Regions from separate parts of the Nocardia sp. NPDC055321 genome, predicted to be linked through region 4. Evidence: riboswitches for the same ligand, from Rfam matches in the RefSeq annotation. Region 4 holds a riboswitch; each other region holds the start of a gene.
The links. Region 4 has a riboswitch for cobalamin ahead of ACWIGI_RS27025 (ABC transporter substrate-binding protein). Riboswitches for the same ligand answer to the same signal wherever they lie in the genome.

Region 1 (4,566 bases), on a different contig from region 4:
GCACCTCGGCCACCGGTCGGCCGGAGATCAGCGACTCGCCGAAATCGCCGCGCACGAACCCGGCGACCCACTCGGCGAACCGCACCGGCGCGGGCCGGTCCAGTCCCATGTGCGCACGCAGGGCGGCCAAGCGCTCCGGGGTGGGATCACCGCCGCCCGTGCGCGAGGCGACGACCGTCGCCGCGTCCGAGTCCAGCGTCTCGAACAACCCGAAGACCAGCAGCGCCACGACGAACAGCACGACGATCCCGCCGCCGGCCCGCCGGGCGGCATAGCCCATCACGACCGGCGAATCATTGCTCGGCCAGCCAGGTGGTCGCGTAGTTCGCCCAGTCGTCGGTGCCCGGCACACCGTCACGCACCCCGCCCACGTGCACGCGGGCCGCGTCGGGCCGCTTGGCGAAACTGTGCAGGATGTACCCGCCCTCGTCCCAGAGTTCGCGCTGCAGTTCGCGATACAGGGTGGCCCGGCGCGCCGGATCCATGGCCGCGCGCGCCTGCGCGAACTTGGCATCCCAGCCGGGCCGCTTCCAGCCGGTGCCGTTGCTCGGCGAATCACTGGTCATGGTCTGGCCGTAGAAGTAGTCGAGACTGTAGTTCCACCAGCCGATGTGCGACAGCGGGGCCTTGCCGCTGACCTGGGAGAAGTAGGTGTCCGCCGGCACCGATTCGAGCTTTATCGTGATGCCCGCGACCTTGGCCTGTTCGGCGAACAGCGTCGCGGATTCCAGCATGCCGGGGAAGCCGTCGGCGGTGGGCAGGGTGACGGTCAGATTCTCCTTGCCCGCCGCCCGCAGCAGCTCGCGCGCCTTCTGCGGATCGTAAACACGCTGGGGCAGATCGGCGTCGTAGAAGGGCGCGCCCTTACCGTAGATGTCGTTGCCGAGTTCGGCGTAGCCGTAGTACACCGAATCCACCATGGCCTGCCGGTCCACCGCCAGCCGCATGGCCTGGCGCACCCGCACGTCGTCGAACGGCGCGGTGTCCACGCGCATCTGGAACGCGCCCATGAGACCGGCCGGCGGGGTGACCACCGTGATGTCGCTGTCCCCGGACAGGTTTCGCGCCTGCAGATACGAGATCTCGTGCACCACATCGGCTTCCCCGGACAGGAAGGCGTTCACCCGGGCCTCGGTCTCGGCGATCTGGATGATCTCCACCTCGTCCAGGAAAACCTGCCCGTCCCAGTACTTCTCGTTGCGCCGCAACAGGATCCGGTCGCCCGGAGACCACTTGACCAGCGCGAACGGCCCGGTGCCCACCGGCAGCACCGACCCGTCGATGACGCCGGTGCCGTCCTTGACGATGTAGCAGTACCAGCCCGCGAGCACCGAACCGAAGTCCGCCAGCGGCGTTTTCATCTGCACCGTCACCACGAGATCGCTCTCGGCGCGGGTGCGCGACATGTCGACCGCGGAGAGATCGCCCGAGGAGTTCCGGGCCGGATCGAGCATGCGCTGGAAGCTCCACAGCACATCGCGCGCGGTCAGCGGGGAGCCGTCGCTGAACAGCACGCCCGGCCGCAACGTGATGCGCCATCGGCTGCCATCGGCATTCGGCACGACCGACTCCGCCAGCCGGTAGCGCAGCGTCAGGTCGTTGTTGTAGGCGACGAGCTTGTCCCAGACGTTCTTGGACACCGCGCCGCCGGCCGAACTCCCGGCCTGATGCGGATCGAGCACGTCCGCGCTCGCCGAGCGCCCGGCGATCACCGTCCGCAGGCGGCCGCCCGGCCGGGGCGGGCCCGAGGCCGCGGTGCGCGCACCGGTGTCCGAGCCGCAGCCCGCCAGAACGCCCGACGTGCCGAGCAGGACGGCCCCGAGCGCGCCCGCGCTGCCGAGCAGGAATGTGCGGCGGCCGACATCCGGCCGTCGCGGTGTGTAGTTGTTCATCAATCCTCGTTGGTGTGATCCCGATACCGCGGGCGCAGGTATCCTGGCTCCCGGATCGACACACCCCGCCGGCCTTCCAACCTGGGCAGGTCGTGACCATATTTCGGCGGATTGCTCCCCGGTGACAGTTGCGGGACAGCCCCGGATTCACACCGGTGTTCCCTACGCCGGATACCGACCCTACGGGACGGACCGGGCGCGCGGGGGACGCCCGCCGGACCGGCGGCAGCGGCTCGGTCGCGCCGCCGGGCGCGGCTATTCGACCACGGCGGGCGCCGCGCAGCTGTCCGGAACGGCGACGAGCGAGCAGGTCACCGGGTACCGCGTGGGCTTGTAGTCGCTCGGGACTCCGCCGCGCGCGGTGATGTCGCGGTAGGCGGCGACACCGTCGGTGGGACGGCGGGTCAGGCTCGGATCGTGCTGGGCGTCAACGGTGTACAGGCCGAAGCGGGCGGAGTAGTCGCCCCATTCGTAGTTGTCGGTGAGGCTCCAGTAGTTGTAGGAGACCACGTCGACGCCGTCAGCTTTGGCGCGCTGCAGCCAGTAGACGGTGTCGCGCAGATGATCGCCGCGGGTGTAGCCGTCGTCGCGACCGCCGTCCGGGCCGGTGGCCAATCCGTTCTCGATCACGCGAATGGGCTTGCCGGGGAACCGCGCCGCGATGTGGCGGAGCACGTAGTAGATGCTCTCCGGGGCCTGGGTGCTCTTCCAGAACTCCCCGGTCGCGCCGTACGCGGCGGACAGGTCGGTGACCGAGGTGGAGTAGTAGTGATCCACGCCGATGAAGTCCAGGCTCTCGCGCATCTGGTCCGGGAACAGCTGCTCCAGCCACGACTGCACGCCCGGGATCGGGATGTACGCCAGATTGGAGGAGACCTGCGCGTCCGGCTGCACGGAGTGGATGTGGCGGTAGATGTCCCGGTGCGCGGCGACGATGCCGGACACCATCGCGCCCGCGTTCTCCGGGCGCAGACCGCCGTACATGAGCTCGCGCCGGACGTATTCGGTCGGCTCGTTGAAGGTGATCCACAGCGGGCGCGCCCACGCGTAGCGATCGACCACCCGCCGCGCGAAATCGACCAGTTCCGAGGACATCTCGGGTCGATTCCAGCCGCCGCGATCCACCTCCCACCCGGGATGGACCCAGTGGTTCAGGGTGATCATCGGCCGCATGCCGGAGTCCACGATCCGCGCGATGACCGCGTCGTAGAATGCCCACCCCGCCGGATCATCGCTCCCCGGAACGGTTTCCACGCGCGACCACTCGACCGAGGTGCGATAGATCCCCACCCCCAGGCTCCGCGCCCGCGCGATGTCGGCCGCGTAGTTGTGGAAGAAGTCGACCGAGTTGCCGATGGGCTCGCGCACCCGGCCCTGATCCCCGTACCGCAGCCAGTTGCTGTCGGGGCTGTAGCCCTCGGACTGGAATCCGGACTGCGCGACACCGAACTCGAAGTCCTCGCCGAGCCCCGGCACATCCGCACCCGCCGGCCCGGCGCCCGCCACGGTCATCGTCGCGATCGAGAAGGCCGCGGCCACCCCCGCCGTACACAGTTTCGACCACCGCTGCCGCACTTCGATCCTCCGGTCCACCGAGCTCTACCGATACACCGATGCATCCGGATGCATCGGTGTACGCGGAAGTATGCTGCGCGCCCGCGATGTGCGCCAGGGATCGCGAACAAGATTCCGGTACAGGCGAATCCCGGCGCGCGTGCTCAGCCCCGATCGGCCGGGGTCGCCGACGGCTGCAGCAGGCGTTCCTCGAGTGCCGCCACCTGGGCCGCGACGCGTTCGTGCTCGGCGAGGTGCACCAGATCCGCGAACGCGCGATCAACACCGGAGTCGGCGATGGCGCGTTCACAGCGACGGGCCAGCTCGTGCCGGTCGGTACCGGGCGGCACCGTGGGCTGCAGGGTGAGCTCGGCGACCACGCCCCGCGAGCGCAGGACACGGCGGATCGAGTCCGCCATCGTGTCGACGCCGACGAACGCGGGGACCGTGGAGACCGCGCCGTCGGCGTCGAGGTAGCGCAGCTGGATCGGCTGCACCGGCGTGCCGGTGTCCACCGCGGCCTGGAACAGCGCGGGCCGCAGGTGACCGTGGGCGCGACCGCACCAGGTGGTGCCCTCGGGGAAGATGCCGACGCGCTCGCCCGCGCGCAGGCGGGCCGCGATCTCACCGATCACGCCGGGCAGGGCGCGCAGGCGTTCGCGTTCGATCGGGATGACGCGGACCTTGCGGGCGACCGCGCCGAGCACCGGCCAGTCGATGAGGTCGGCGCGGGCGACGAAGGAGGTCGGCTCCACCGCGGACAGCGCCATGACATCGGTCCAGCCGATGTGCGGGGCGACCACGAGCACCCCGCCCGGGGTGTCGCCTGCCGCCCGATTGTCGATCACACGTACGCGAATTCCACAGCAGTGCAGCAGTGTCCGCGCGTAGCGGCTCTGCAGGGCCGGACGGCGGCGGCGCGGGGTGAGCACGTGCCCCAGCGGGAACGAGGCCAGCACCGCACCGAAGCCGACGATGCGGGCGGCCATCAGCAGCAGGCTCGCCTCGGGTGCGGTGCGCACGCACTCGGGGCCGCAAGGGCTGTGCGGCATCCACGCGTGGGCGCCGGATTCAGCGGGCGGACAAGACAATCCGGCCGTTCCGGGGGAAAGCAGGGCAG
Region 2 (4,566 bases), on a different contig from region 4:
TAGTCATGGAACCTGTTCACCTCTGCGCCCTCGAGCACGGCCACCGCGTCGTCGGTCAGGATCGCCAGCGAGCAGTACAGCGACACCAGATACGAGGCAATGGCGCTGCGGTCGATGCCCATGAACTTCACCGACAGTCCCGGGCCCTGTTCGCCGGCCAGGCCCGGCTGGTACAGCCCGACCACGCCCTGTCGTTCCGCGCCCGGGCGGATGAGCAGGAACTTCGTCTTGCCGCCCGTCACCGGGACCTTGTCCGAGGGGATGATCGGAATCCCGCGCCAGGTGATGAACTGCGAGCCGAACAGACTCACCGTCGGCGGCGGCACACCGCGCCGCGTGCACTCTCGCCCGAACGCCGCGATGCCCTCCGGATGGGTGAGGAAGAAGCCGGGCTCCTTCCAGACCTTGGCGATGAGATTGTCCAGGTCGTCCGGCGTCGGGGGGCCCGCGATGGTCGAGATCCGTTGCTTCTTCGGCGTATTGGCGATCAGCCCGTAGTCGGGGCTGTTGATCAGTTCGCCCTCCTGATGCTCCTTGATCGCCTCGATGGTCAGGCGCAACTGCTGGGAGATCTGGTCGTGCGGGCTGGAATACAGGTCCGAGACCCGGGTGTGCACGTCGAGAATCGTGTGCACGGCCTTGAGCCGGTACTCGCGCGGATCTTTCTCGTAGTCGATGAAGGTCTCCGGCAGCGGGGACTCGTCGTAGTTGTCGCACTTGATGTCGACGGTCTGCTCGTGCGTCACCCGATTGCGCCGGTAGATACCGGCTTCCACCGGCACCCAGCTCAGCAGATGGACCAACCACCGCGGGGTGATCGACTCCATCTGCGGAACGGTCTTGGTGGCATTGGCGAGTGTCCGAGCGGCCTCGTCGCCCAGTGCCACCGGTTGCGGCACGGTACTTGTCATGAAAACCGCCTTCAATTAGGCAAATTGGGGGTTACCGACGGGACGGAATACTAACCCCGGGATTCGGCGCTGTCCTGGTGAACCACACGGCGGGCGTGTCCTGGAAGTTTGCTGGCGATACCGCGATTCGATGCCACCACTTCCGTGAATGTGAAGGAGTGCACTCCGCCGGAGAGGTGTCACGAGCTAACAGTGAGGAAACCGTAATTGCGCGGTAATGAGCGCGCGGGCGGCACGCGTGGAAACCGGTGCGGCCCCGCGCCTCAGCGCACGCCCACGAGCACCGCGTCGGTGATCGAGCGCCACGCCACCCCGGCTTCGGTGAACCCCGCCGCGCGGACATGGTCGAGATGCCAGTCCAGGGTCTGCGGAACGCCCTGCGGCCGGTTGTCCAGGATCGCGCGACTGGCGGCCAGTTCGTTGCTCAGCCGGGAATCGTCGGCGATGCTCGCCCACCACTGTTCCCAATCCGGCACGCCTTCCGAGCGCACGCGCTCCTGATGTCCGCGCTGGATCCGCTCGTCCAGCTCGTTCAGCAGCGGGGTCCCCGGGTCGGGCATGTGATCGGCGTTGACGAGCAGCCCGCCCGGGCGCAACAGCGCAGGCAGGTCCGCGTAGAGGCGGGCCAGATCGGCGGGCTGCATCCAGTGCGTGGCGGTCGCGGTCAGGATGGCGTCGAACGGTTCGGGCGGCAGGGCCCGGGTCCAGGCCGGATCCTCCAGGTCCGCGACGACGAACACGATGCGCGGGTCATCGGCGAAGGAACCGCGCGCCATCGCCAGCAGGGTCGGGTCTCGATCCACCGCAACCGAACTCGCCTCGGGCAGCCGCGCGAACAGGCGGCGGGTGATGGTGCCGGTCCCACAGGCCAGGTCCAGGACCCGGGGCGCCTTCCCGGCGCTCGCGGTCACCAGATCGAGCATCACCCGGAACCGCTCCTCGCGATCGGGCATGTACAACTCCTGCTGGCGATCCCAACTTTCTTGCCACGCTTCCCAATTCACGGCTTCTCCAGGCTCTGATCAGCGGCTTCGGAACGGACGCAGACTACGCGGCCGTCCGGGCGCGTCGGCGCCGCGACACGCGGCCGGGCGACGCCGGGACGCGCCGGGCAGGGGTGTGGTTGTCGGCGGCGGTACCACTTCGCTATATTCGCCTGCGCAGCTGGTTCGCCGGAGGCGGTATCGAGGAGCCCCTGATCCGTCCGAAGGCGTCGAAGCCCGGTGGCGCGCTCGCGCGCCGCGGGGCGAGAGGGAACCCGGTGGGAATCCGGGACTGTCCCGCAGCGGTGAGTGGGAACGACAGCCGTCATTCCGCGCTGGGCGCGTTGCCCGGGAAGCGATGGCCGATAGGACCAGCCCCGGCACGAGCGCCGGGGCCGACCCGGGTCACGGGTCGATGCCCACGAGTCCGAAGACCTGCCCGTTGTGCCGGATACGTCGTATCCGGCGGTTGTCGCCTCGTGGACCGGGTGGCATGCCGAGCGGAACCGGGCGTCGCACGACGCCACATCAAGGGCTCCTTTCAGCGTGCACTCGCGATGAGGTGGCCATCGGCATGCTGACCATGGAGCTCACCAATGACGAACCCGGACAATACATTCGCGGCCGTGCCCGGCCGCGCGCCGATCGAACGCACCGCCCGCGTCGCGCCCCTGGCCGCCGCGCGCGCCTCGGTCGTACAGAACCTGCGCATCCATTCCGGTGCGCGGGTGCCCTTCTCGGTGGAGTTCAATCCGCCGCGTGACGCCGCCGGCGAGGCCCGGCTGTGGCGCACGGTCCGGGAATTCGAGCGCATGCACCCGGCCTTCGTCTCCATGACCTACGGGGCCGGCGGCTCCACCAAGGACCGCACCGCCCGCATCACCGGCGAGCTCGCCCAGCAGACCACCCTGCTGCCGGTGGCGCACCTGACCGCGGTCGGCCACAGCATCGCCGAACTGCGCGCCCTGGTCGGTTCCTACGCCGACTGCGGCATCCGCGACATCCTGGTGCTGCGCGGTGATCCGCCGGGCGATCCGCTCGGGGCGTGGGAGCGGCACCCCGACGGCGTGGAGTACGCCGAGGAGCTGGTGCGCATCGTGCGCGATCTCGGCGACTTCAACGTCGGGGTGGCCTCGTTCCCGCAGGGGCATCACCGCTCACCGGACCTGGCCACCGATACCGCGCACCTGGTCGCCAAACTCCGCGCCGGAGCCGACTATTCGATTACCCAGATGTTCTTCGACGTCGAGCACTATCTGCGCCTGCGGGATCGGGTGGCCGCGCACGACCTGGTCGAGGGCGCGAAGCCGATCATTCCCGAGCTGATGCCGATCACCTCCCTGCGCACGGTGCAGCGCGCGGTGGAGCTGTCCGGCCGCGAACTCCCGCCCGCCGTGCTGGCGCGGTTGCGGCGCGCGGCGGGGGATGGGCCCGAAGAGAACAGGGCCGCGGTGCGCGCCGAGGGCATCGAGATCGCGACCGAGATGGCGCAGCGTCTCATCGACGAGGGCGCGCCGTGCCTGCACTTCATCACCCTCAATTTCGCCAAGGCGACGACCGAGGTGCTGACCAATCTCGGCTACCGGGTCACCGCGGCGCCGCTGAGCGCCTGAGAAACCGGCGGCGGGTCCGGAAACCCCGGACGGGCCCGGCAACCGGCTGGCTCTGAGATCTGCGTTACGCTAGCCTAACCTAAATCGGCTGAGGTTAGGCTACGTTTACTACGTAAGTGCGCGCTGATCAGCGATTACATCCGGTGACCGGCCGTAGATGCTGAAAGCCTGCCGCTATGGCTCGCGTGTCGCGAGGGGCCCGCCGCGATCTTCGGGTTAGCCCACCCTAATAAAATAGGTTACCCTAACTCGCGAATGTGGATCTGCGAGAGGGTTTCTGATGGTGGTTGCTCGTCCCGAGACGAGTCCGGGTACCGATGGAGTTGTCGAACCAGCTGTTTACGAGCTGACCGCCCGGCCCATCGATATCGAACGTGACACCGAGACCGCTCATCGGTGGCTCATCCACCCCAAGTCGGCGTACTGGGGCATGCTCGAGAGCACCCCGGCCGACGTCGAGGATCTGATCCGCGTCGCCAAGTCCGACCCGGATCCGCGATTCGGTATGTGGATCGGCGCTTTCGAGGACGAGCCGCAGTTCCTGTTCGAGCTGTACAACCCGCAGACCAGTGATCTGGCCAAGCCGGGCACCGGGTACGAGCACACCGCCGGTGACATCGGCATGCACCTGCTGGTGTCCAACAGCGAGCGCCGGCTGCCGGGCTTCACCGGCAACGTCATGCTGCACATCATGCGCACCGCCTTCTTCGAGTGCGGCGCCGAACGAGTCGTGGTCGAGCCGGATCACCGGAACCTGCACGTGCAGAAGCTCAACGCCGCGGTCGGTTTCCAGGTCGCGGGTGATTTCCCGGTGGCCGACAAGATCGCCCGCCTGAGCTACTGCACCCGTGCCGATTTCATTCGGCTCACGGACAACGGCCGGTCCCTGGCGACCGACTTCCAGCTCGCGAACTCCTGAGAAGGTAGTGCTTTGACCAGCCCCGAAGCTTCCGCATGCCTATCCGCGTTCTGGCAGACCTACGAGACCAGAATCGCGACCAAGATCCTGGCCGAGTTCTGCCACGAGCGGTTCGTGCACCCCGTCGAGTTGACCCCCGG
Region 3 (4,566 bases), on a different contig from region 4:
GGTGCGCTCGAGCTCGGCGATCTGCTCGGGCGGCGGCTCCGGAACGCCCTGCGCGACAAGGATCATGCGCGCCGGATCACCCGGGGCGAGCGGCATCAGGGCCCAGATGAGCGCGCTCGCGCCCAGCAGGGTGAGCAGTGCCTCGACGACCCGGCGCCGGGCCAGGGCTACCAATCGCATTGCCGAGCCGGGCTATTCGCCGGTCCGGCTGGTGATGTGCCTGCGCACGCTCGACACCGTGTAGTCGGCCCACTCCGGGCCGGTGACCACGGTGAAGTACTTGAAGGTGCCCGCCACCACGTACGCCTGGTCACGCACCAGAATCTGTTGTGCCCGTTGCAGCAGCGCGTCGCGGCGGGCGGTGTCGAACTCGCCGCGCAGCTGGGCGCCGATGGCGTCGATCTCGGGATTCGCCACGCCCTGCGCGTTCGCCGAGCCGCCGGTGGTCCAGCGCACCAGGTACGGCTGGATCGGATCGGCGGTACCCGAGAGCGAACCGCTCAGTGCCACCGAGGAATCCCACGCGGCCGGGTCCTTCTTCACCGCGGCCGAATCCTCGGCGTTGTCGATCCGCAGCTCGAAACCGGCACGGGCGACCTGGTCCTTCATCGCGATCGCGACATCGGTGGTCTCCGGGCCCTGAGCTTGAGTCACGAACCGCACCAGCAGTTTCCGGCCGTCCTTGACCCGGATGCCGTCCGGGCCGGGTGTCCAGCCGGCCGCGTCGAGCAGGCCCTTCGCCTCGTTCAGGTCGTACCGCTGGTTGCCCGAGGCGAACGACATGGTCGGCGGGTAGAGCCCGGCGGCCGGTGCGAACTGGCCGTTGCCGACATCGGCGGCGATGCCCGCGTAGTCGATGGCGGCGGTGAAGGCCTTGCGCACGGCGGTATCAGTGAAGATTCCGGCCTTCAGATTCATGTCCACCAGCAGCGACTGCAGGGCGAGTTCGGAGGACAGCACGTGAATGTCCTTCTCGCCCCGCAGTTCCAGCTTCGCCGAGGTGGACGGGTAGAACGCCATGTCGGCTTCACCGCTGCGCACGCCGGCGAGGCGGGCCTGCTCGTCGGGGACCACGCGCACGGTGACGCCCCGCAGCGGCGGCGTTCCCTCCCAATGGTTTCCGAACGGCGCGAGCACCAGGTTGTCCGGCGACCACGCGGTGATGGCGTACGGGCCCGAGTACGCGCCCGCGCCGACGATCTTGGCGGAATCGCCGTTGGCGGCGTCCATCGCGGCGACATCGTAGATCTGCAGCGAGTTGTCCCGGGCCGCCAGCGCGGCGGGCACCATCGCGTTCGGGGCGGGCGTGGTGATCACGACGCGCTTGCCGTCGGCCCGCACGGTCGTGGCCGCGTCCAGATACACCCGGGCCGCGGCGGATTTGGCGATCTGCCTGGTCAGCGCGGCCGCGACCGCGGCGGAGTCGACGGGCTTGCCGTTCTGGAAGGTCACGCCCTCGCGCAGGGCCACGACCCAGCGGTTATCCCCCTCACGGGTAACCGATTCCGCCAGCCACGGCGCGACCTCACCCGTCTCGTTGACCTGCAGCAGGTTCTCCGCGACACCCCAGTCGAACAGCCAGTTCGTGCCGGTGCCCGCGGGATCCAGCCCGGCGATCTTGTAGGAGTTGTAGATGGTCAGCGTGCCGTCGCCGGACTCCCGCAGGGCGCGGGCCGAAGCCGCGCCGTCACTCTCACTCGCCGAACACCCGGCGGCGACCATGGCCACCGCGAGCAATCCGGCGACGACACCCGCAACCCGGGAGCGACGATGTCGCCCCGCACCGGAAGCATGGTCGGATAGCCGCTCGGCACCGGGCCGGCGGCGTGCGTACACGCGCATTCTCATCCTCGTGAAGCTCGATCCTGAACGGGCGCAGGTATCCTGGCTCCCGGATCAACGCTCGCCTTCGGCCTTCCAACCCAGGAAGGTCGTGGCCGTCAGATGAAGGTCTGCTACCCGGTCACAGTTGCGGGACAGCCCCGGATTCACACCGGTGTTCCCTGCCCGCTGAACCTAGCAGCCGCGGCCTCGCGGGTGGTCGGCTAACTCCCCGCGCATCATTCGGTTGCCCCGCTCGTTCGTCAGAGAGCGAGCGGATGGATCGTGACAGCGGGCGCTACGCGGCGACGGTCGCGGGTCGTTCGGCCGCGTTCGCGCGGGAGTCGATCCTGGCGATCACGCGGTGACCGAGAGTGTGACAGGGCTTCTCGATGAAACGGTAGGTGAGCGCGGAGATCAGCAGCGCCGTCGTCACCCAGGTCAGCAGGGTCAGCCACTGGGCGGGAACGCCCAGGACCGACGTGTTCCAGCGCGGGATGGCGTCGAGGATCAGCGCGTGAACCAGATAGAGGGAGTAGCTGATTCGGCCCAGGTAGAGCAGCGGGCGGGGGAACGAGTAGCGGCGCAGCAGCAGAAAGGCCGCGAACATCACGTAGGCGGGCAGGATCGTCAGGGGCTGTTTGACCCAGGTGACCCACACGCCGGTGATCGGATCGACGACGGCCGGAACCAAGGTGCTGACGCCGAAGATCAGGCACATGGCGAAGGCGAACACCAGCCACCCGCGCGGCGCGGTGATCTCGCCGGCGGTCATGCGGTAGAGCACCGTGCCGAGGAACATCGTGGCGAGGTAGCCGAAGGTCAGCACCGAGGCGCCGGGCTGATTCAGGAACAGGGGCACGGCGATCACCGAGATCAGGATCGCGGCGAGCGCGGCGCGGCGGTCGGTCGCCAGGCACGCGAAGACCGTCGCCGCGGTGATGGTCGCGACCACCACGATCGAACGGGTCAGGGCGCCGGCGTCCGCGCTCGTGAGCAGTGCGGGCGGCAACAGCGCGCCGGGCACGATCAGGACCAGCGCGCCCACCGCCAGCGGCACCGACCGGCGATTGATCCGGGCGATGAGCAGCAGCGACAGGATCAGATAGAACACCAGCTCATAGGACAGCGACCAGGAAGCGCCGATGATCTGGATGTCCCAGCCGCCGATGAAGAACTGCATCATGGTCAGATTCGCCAGGAAGTTCAGAACAGGCTGATCCCAGAACGGATCCGGCAGTTCATATCTGCCGAACGAGTTCAGCAGCATCGCCGCGACCAGGCAGGCCCAGAACAGCGGGAAGAGCCGGAAGAACCGGCCGGCCCAGAACGCGCCCAGCGAGCGGCCGCGTTCGAGCGAGGCCGGAATGATGAATCCGCTGACGATGAAGAAGACGAACACACCGAACTCGCCGAGTCCGAAATACGCCTGCGAGAAGCGGAAATACTCGGGCCAGAGCCGCTCGGAACAGTGCTGCACCACCACCGCCAGAGCCGCCAGGCCGCGCAATGCGTCGAGAAACTCGAATCGCCCGGCGCGACCGCGCGCCACTGGTTCCACGGGGGCGACCGCGGGCGCGATGGGGCTGTCGACCGTCATGAGGGAAAGCCGCCGAAATGTCGAAACACAGGTGACGGGCAGGAACCGAGGTGGAGCACAGCTGAGAGTAGTAGCACGCTGTTCGCTGTTGCACCAATCCGGACGAGGCGGACATCCGGCCGCGGGAGCGGACCGGCGCACCCGGACGGCAGAGTGGCCGATTTACAACCGGCCACACGCGCTCTACGGTGTTCGAATATAGGACACCGTGCACCGAATATCGAGCATGGCATGGTGCAAGGAGAGCGGAGGAACGGTGCCGTACTACCGGACCGTGGGACTCGTACCACCCAAGCGCCACACCCTCTTCGAGGACGAGGATGGACAGCCGCTGTTCGAGGAGTTCATCGGCGAAGAGGGGTTCTCGAGCACGGGTTCCCTGCTCTACCACCGCGGCGTGCCGTCCAGCTTGGTCGACAGCCGAACCTGGGATGTGCCCGACCAGAGCCTGACGCCCAATCTGCCCTTGCGCCCGTTGCACATGCGCCTGCCCGACCTGTGGGCCGGTGGCCCCGCCGGCGATATCGTGCGTGATCGGCGCCTGTTCCTGGGCAACTCGGACGTGCGGCTGTCCTATGCCGTATCAACCGAGCCAACTCCGCTGTACAGCAACGGCATCGGCGACGAGGTCGTGTTCGTCGAGTCCGGTGCGGCCGTCCTCGAAACGATCTTCGGCCGGCTCGAGGTGCGCCAGGGCGACAACGTGGTCATTCCCCGGGTCACGATCCATCGGTGGCTCCCGGTGGACGTCGAGGCCAACGGCCCGCTGCGCGTCCTGATCGTCGAGGCCGCCGGGCACATCCGGCCGCCCGACAAACACCGCTCCCGCTACGGCCAATTCCTCGAGGGCTCACCGATGACCGAGCGCGACCTGCGCGGGCCGACCGAGCCGCTGGTGGCCGCCGACCGCGCGGGTGACCACGAGGTCTACGTGAAACACCGCGCGGGCTCGTCCGGTATCGCGGGGTCGATCGTCGTCTACGACCACCATCCCTTCGATGTCGTCGGCTGGGATGGGCACCTGTACCCCTACGCGTTCAACTACCGCGACTTCGCACCGGTGGTCGGGCAGTCGTTGATGCCGCCGCCCACGTATCAGGTCTTCGGGGGTGACGGGTTCGTCATCTGCAACTTCGTCCCGCGCC
Region 4 (4,566 bases):
CACCGCCAGGATCAGCGCCATGGCCGCGAAGGCCCCGGCGAGCGCGCCGCCGACCAGGCCGAGGCCCGATCCGCCGAGCACGACGCTCACCACCAGCGCTCCCAGAGACGCGCCGGTATTGATGCCGATGATCTCGGGGCTGACCAGGGGGTTGGTGGCGACGCGCTGCAGAATCGCGCCCGAGATCGCGAAGGCCGCGCCCGTGCCCAGGCCGGTCAGCACCCGGGGTAGGCGATCGGCCACCACCACGTCGTACTCGATCAGCGTGCCGCCGCCGCCCAGGACCCGCAGCACGTCGGCGACGGTCAGCGGATAGTGCCCGACGGTGAGCGACCACGCCGCCACGAGCAGGGCCGCGGCCGTGAGGGCCACGGTGAGCAGGGCCGAGCGGCGCTGGACCCGAATGACCACTCGCTGTCCGGGCGAGCGCAACAGCACTGTCCCCCCGGGCAATACGCTCGGTTCGTGTCCTGTCACAGGGTCGCCACCTTCCGGTTGCGCACGAGATAGAGGAAGAACGGCGATCCCGCGAAGGCGGTGATGATGCCGACCTGGATCTCCTGCGGCTGGGCGAGCACCCGGCCGGCGATGTCGGCGAACAGCAGCAGGGTCGGTCCGAGCAGCGCGCACCAGACCAACACCCAGCGATAGTCGTGCCCGGCGAACGCGCGGGCGATATGCGGAATCACCAGGCCGATGAACGCGATCGGACCGGCGATCGCCACCGCCGAGCCCGCCAGCAGCACCACGCTCAGCGCACCGAGACCTCGGACCACTACCGGGCGGGTGCCGAGCGTGCGCGCCATGTCGTCGCCGATGGCGAGGGCGTTGAGCGAACGCGCCACCGCGACGGTGAGAGCCGCGCCGACGGCCAGGAAAGGCAGTACGGCCCACAGGGATTCGAGGCTCGCCCGGGTGAGCGAGCCGACCACCCAGAAGCGGAAGTTGTCGAAGGTGGTGCGGTCCAGCAGGGTGATCGCCGTGGTGATCGACCCGCACAGAGCCGTGAACGCGGCCCCGGCCAGGACCAGTTTCACCGGGGTCGCGCCGCCGAATCCGAAGGAGCCCAGGGTGTATACGAACACCGCGGCCACCGCCGCGCCCACGAACGCGAACCACACCAGGCCCGCCGCCGAGCTCAGTCCGACAACCGCCATGGCGAGCACGATCGCCAGTGACGCGCCGGCGTTGATGCCGAGTAGCCCCGGCCCGGCCAGGGGGTTGCGGGTCAGGCCCTGCATGACGGCCCCGGCGAGGGCGAGCGCGATGCCCGCCAGCAGCCCGGCCACGGTGCGCGGCAGGCGGATGTAGCGCACGATCCGGTCCGTGTCGCCGCCCCGGAAATCGGTGAACGCCGCGAGCACGTCCGCCAGATCGAGCGGGTGCGTCCCGATCAGCATGGAGCCCGCGCAGGTCGCGGCCAGCGCGGCCCCGGCCAGCAGCAGACCGGCGCCGCGCACGGTGCCGATCACCGCGCGAACAGATCCGGGTGGATCAGTCCGGCGACGAGTTCGGTGGCGTACGCGATGCGCACCCCGGCGGCGCGATCGGCGAACAGGAACGGGTGCACCGTTTTCGCGCGCACGGCTTTCAGATTGGCGAAGGCGGGATTGCCGGTGAGCTTGTCCACCTGCGGCTGCGCGTCGGCGCGCACGTAGCTCGCCTTACAGCACAGGCTGGTCAGGATGATGTCGGGATCGCGGGCGATGAGCTGCTCCGCGCCGATCTGCACGTTGCGGCGTTCGGTGAGATCGGCGAACGCGTTGACCCCGCCCGCGGCCTCGATGATCCGGCTGACGAAATCGATGCCGCCCGCGACGGTGTAGGAGCCGTCGTCCTTGGGCGTGACGACCGCGACCGTCGGCCGGGCCGCGCCCTCGACCTTGGTGCGCACCGCCTCGATGCGCGAACTCAGGTCGGCGACAACGGTCTCCGCGCGCTCGGACACGCCCCACAGCGCGCCCAGGTCCCGCAGGTCGGCGTACACGTTGTCGAAGCGCACGGTCGCCGGGTCGATGGCCTCGTCCGCGAGACCGTCCGCGCTCGGGCACAGCGGGCTCAGCACCCAGGTCTCCACGCCCAGATCGTGCAGGCTCGCCCGGGTTCCGACGCTGCTCTGCGACGACGTCGCGAACACGCCGTTGAAGCCGGACAGCACGAAATCCGGTGTCTGTGAAAGTAATTCGTCCCGGCTCGGCAGCTTCTCCACGTAGGGGGATTTCGCCTGCGCGGCTTGGTATTCCGGCAGCACCGCCGAATCCAGGAACGCGGTCCCGGCCAGGCGGTCGGTGACGCCGAGGGCGTGCGCGATCTCGATGGAGGGCTGGTACGCGGCGTAGATGCGCTGCGGCGGCCCCGGCACGGCGACGTCGATACCGCAGTTTGCGCGGGTGACGGCGTTCGCGCCGTCGGCCGCCGGTCCGGCCTGGACGCCGCAACCGGTCAGCAGCAGCGCGCAGGCGAGCAGCGCGCCGGTACGCAGGCGCGCGAAAACAGATGGGGTCACCGAGACCGCCTTCCAGGTCCTCGTGGAATGGGGTGTTGCCTGCCGTGGCCGGTCTCCTGGCTGACGGGATACCGCGTGAACGATCGGCCTTCCCAGGGCGCGGGCACCCCAGTGGCCCCGGCGGATCACTCCGTCCGGACAGATCTGTTCACTTCCCGATCACAGTGGCGAGGGCCGCACCGGCTTCACACCGGTTTCCCGAACACCACGGCGGAGGGACTGTACCAAGATCACGCGCGAGCACGGGAAGCGCTCGGGTGCGGACGGATCCGGTGTGCTCGGATCCGCGTGAGGGGCTCGAGGGAGTTCGCCCGGGCCCGTGCCGTCGCGACCCGGGGAGTTGCCGCTCGTGTCCCGGTCGGTGCGGGCGTGGCCCGGGAGTGCTACTCGACGTGCCCATCCGGCTTCGGCGCGAGGCGGCGGGCGGAGAGTTCGGCGTGCGAGACGCGCCGCAGGGCCGCGATGACCGGTTCGTAGAGGGCTGTGCCCAGCACCGCGTATTCGATTGCGCGGGAAGCGGAGTCGAGGGGCATCTCGGCTATGTCGTACTCGGCGATCGCCAGCACGGCGGGGCCGTAGGCGCGCAGGCGCTCCTCGGTCATCGGCATCCCGGCGGCCTCGGCGGCGGCGAGGGCGTGCTCGAGCTGGGCCACGGCCGGGTAGTCGTCGGGGACGGCGAGGCCGAGGGCGGTGAGCGCGGCGCGGGCGCGCGGGTACTCGGCGGGTTCGCCGGGGTCGACGGCGGGCGGCAGCAGGGCGGTGGCGGTGGCCAGGGTGTCGAGCAGGGGGCGGCCGGGCTCGTCGATGAGGGTGACGATCGCGCGGATCTGGGCCATCGACAGGCCGAGCCCGGACAGCGCCTTGATCAGGGCGATCCGCTGGACGTGCGTCTCGCCGTAGCGCGCGCGGGTGGCGCTGGTGGCCTCGCCCGGCATCAGCACGCCTTCGCGCAGGTAGAACTTCACGGTCGGGATCGGCACGCCGGTCCGTGCCGCCAACTCCGACATGAGCACGCGGGTCTCCTTCGCTCGGCGCCTTGACATTAGGTACTAGCACTATCCAATATTGGGTAGTAACAGTATCCAATCAAGTGTACGAACCCGCGGGAGTCCTCGTGTACGCCACCCTGATCGATCCCCTGATCAGCATTGTTCTCGGTGCCACCATCATCTCCGTCGCCACCATCGCCTTCGGTGGGACGTTCCTGCTCCGCGTCGTCACCGGCGGTCAGGAGACCAACGAGCTGCAGAAATCCTTCTTCCGCGCCGGGCACGCGCACGCCGGGGTCCTGGTGATGCTCGGCCTGCTGCTGGCCGTGCTCGGCAACGCCGCCGGCGCCAGCCCCGGCTGGGCGAACGGCGGTGCGATCGCGGTCCTGGCCGCGGCGATCCTGATGCCCGCCGGGTTCTTCCTCTCGGTGCTGGGCACCGACCCCGTTCGTCCGAATCGCCTGATCGCCGCGGTGTGGCTCGGCGCTGCCACCCTCGTCACCGGCGTCGTCATCTCCGGCGCGACCGTCCTGCTCGCGGGCATCGACCGGTTCTGATTCCGGCGCGGGGAGAACGCCCGCGGCACAGCCGAATCCACGGCGTGCGCGGGTGTGCGCGGAGAGGCGAGGGCACGATCCCCAAGGCGTCACCGCCTCGATCCGCCTAGCAAGCGGTCCCGGGCCCCGCCCGGTTGCCTCTCCCCGCCCCGGGTGGTCCCGGGGGTGGTGACCTCGACGGGAGTCGAACCCGCGTAGTCCTGACTGAGAATCAGGGTGCCCGACCGGCAGAGCACGAGGCCGTGTGGAGTTGTGGTGACGCAGGTCGGAATCGAACCGACGTGGTCCTGAGTGAAAGTCAGGGTGCCGAACCAGCACAGCACTGCGCCGCGTCATGCGTGGACCAGGCGGGATTCGAACCCGCAACCGACTGCGTGCAAGGCAGGCGCTCTTCCGTGTCGAGCTACTGGCCCGGGCTCCGTGGAGCACGGTGTATCGCGATCGTCGGGACGGCGAGAGTCGAACTCGCACCCTCCTGCACCCAAGGCAGGCGCTCTATCCGTTGAGCTACGTC

Region 1: another riboswitch for cobalamin. It lies ahead of ACWIGI_RS17070 (ABC transporter substrate-binding protein); the one in region 4 lies ahead of ACWIGI_RS27025 (ABC transporter substrate-binding protein).
Region 2: another riboswitch for cobalamin. It lies ahead of ACWIGI_RS40795 (methylenetetrahydrofolate reductase); the one in region 4 lies ahead of ACWIGI_RS27025 (ABC transporter substrate-binding protein).
Region 3: another riboswitch for cobalamin. It lies ahead of ACWIGI_RS06850 (ABC transporter substrate-binding protein); the one in region 4 lies ahead of ACWIGI_RS27025 (ABC transporter substrate-binding protein).

What each region holds. Positions count from the first base shown of each region.
Region 1 is NZ_JBSHMS010000009.1:237,415-241,980, reverse strand. Features, by position in the region: gene ACWIGI_RS17075 (ABC transporter permease) at 1-280, opposite strand, end outside; gene ACWIGI_RS17070 (ABC transporter substrate-binding protein) at 294-1,892, opposite strand; cobalamin riboswitch at 1,907-2,091, opposite strand; gene ACWIGI_RS17065 (family 1 glycosylhydrolase) at 2,148-3,404, opposite strand; gene ACWIGI_RS17060 (lysophospholipid acyltransferase family protein) at 3,611-4,468, opposite strand.
Region 2 is NZ_JBSHMS010000053.1:13,964-18,529, forward strand. Features, by position in the region: gene ACWIGI_RS40780 (family 2A encapsulin nanocompartment cargo protein cysteine desulfurase) at 1-7, opposite strand, end outside; gene ACWIGI_RS40785 (family 2A encapsulin nanocompartment shell protein) at 1-911, opposite strand, end outside; gene ACWIGI_RS40790 (class I SAM-dependent methyltransferase) at 1,175-1,864, opposite strand; cobalamin riboswitch at 2,163-2,331, shown strand; gene ACWIGI_RS40795 (methylenetetrahydrofolate reductase) at 2,491-3,507, shown strand; gene ACWIGI_RS40800 (GNAT family N-acetyltransferase) at 3,788-4,426, shown strand; gene ACWIGI_RS40805 (IucA/IucC family protein) at 4,439-4,566, shown strand, end outside.
Region 3 is NZ_JBSHMS010000003.1:447,701-452,266, forward strand. Features, by position in the region: gene ACWIGI_RS06845 (ABC transporter permease) at 1-180, opposite strand, end outside; gene ACWIGI_RS06850 (ABC transporter substrate-binding protein) at 193-1,842, opposite strand; cobalamin riboswitch at 1,858-2,046, opposite strand; gene ACWIGI_RS06855 (acyltransferase family protein) at 2,120-3,421, opposite strand; gene ACWIGI_RS06860 (homogentisate 1,2-dioxygenase domain-containing protein) at 3,678-4,566, shown strand, end outside.
Region 4 is NZ_JBSHMS010000017.1:195,474-200,039, forward strand. Features, by position in the region: gene ACWIGI_RS27015 (FecCD family ABC transporter permease) at 1-411, opposite strand, end outside; gene ACWIGI_RS27020 (FecCD family ABC transporter permease) at 474-1,472, opposite strand; gene ACWIGI_RS27025 (ABC transporter substrate-binding protein) at 1,469-2,506, opposite strand; cobalamin riboswitch at 2,536-2,731, opposite strand; gene ACWIGI_RS27030 (MerR family transcriptional regulator) at 2,890-3,519, opposite strand; gene ACWIGI_RS27035 (hypothetical protein) at 3,597-4,052, shown strand; tRNA gene ACWIGI_RS27040 (tRNA-Glu) at 4,219-4,294, opposite strand; tRNA gene ACWIGI_RS27045 (tRNA-Glu) at 4,306-4,381, opposite strand; tRNA gene ACWIGI_RS27050 (tRNA-Ala) at 4,392-4,465, opposite strand; tRNA gene ACWIGI_RS27055 (tRNA-Pro) at 4,497-4,566, opposite strand, start outside.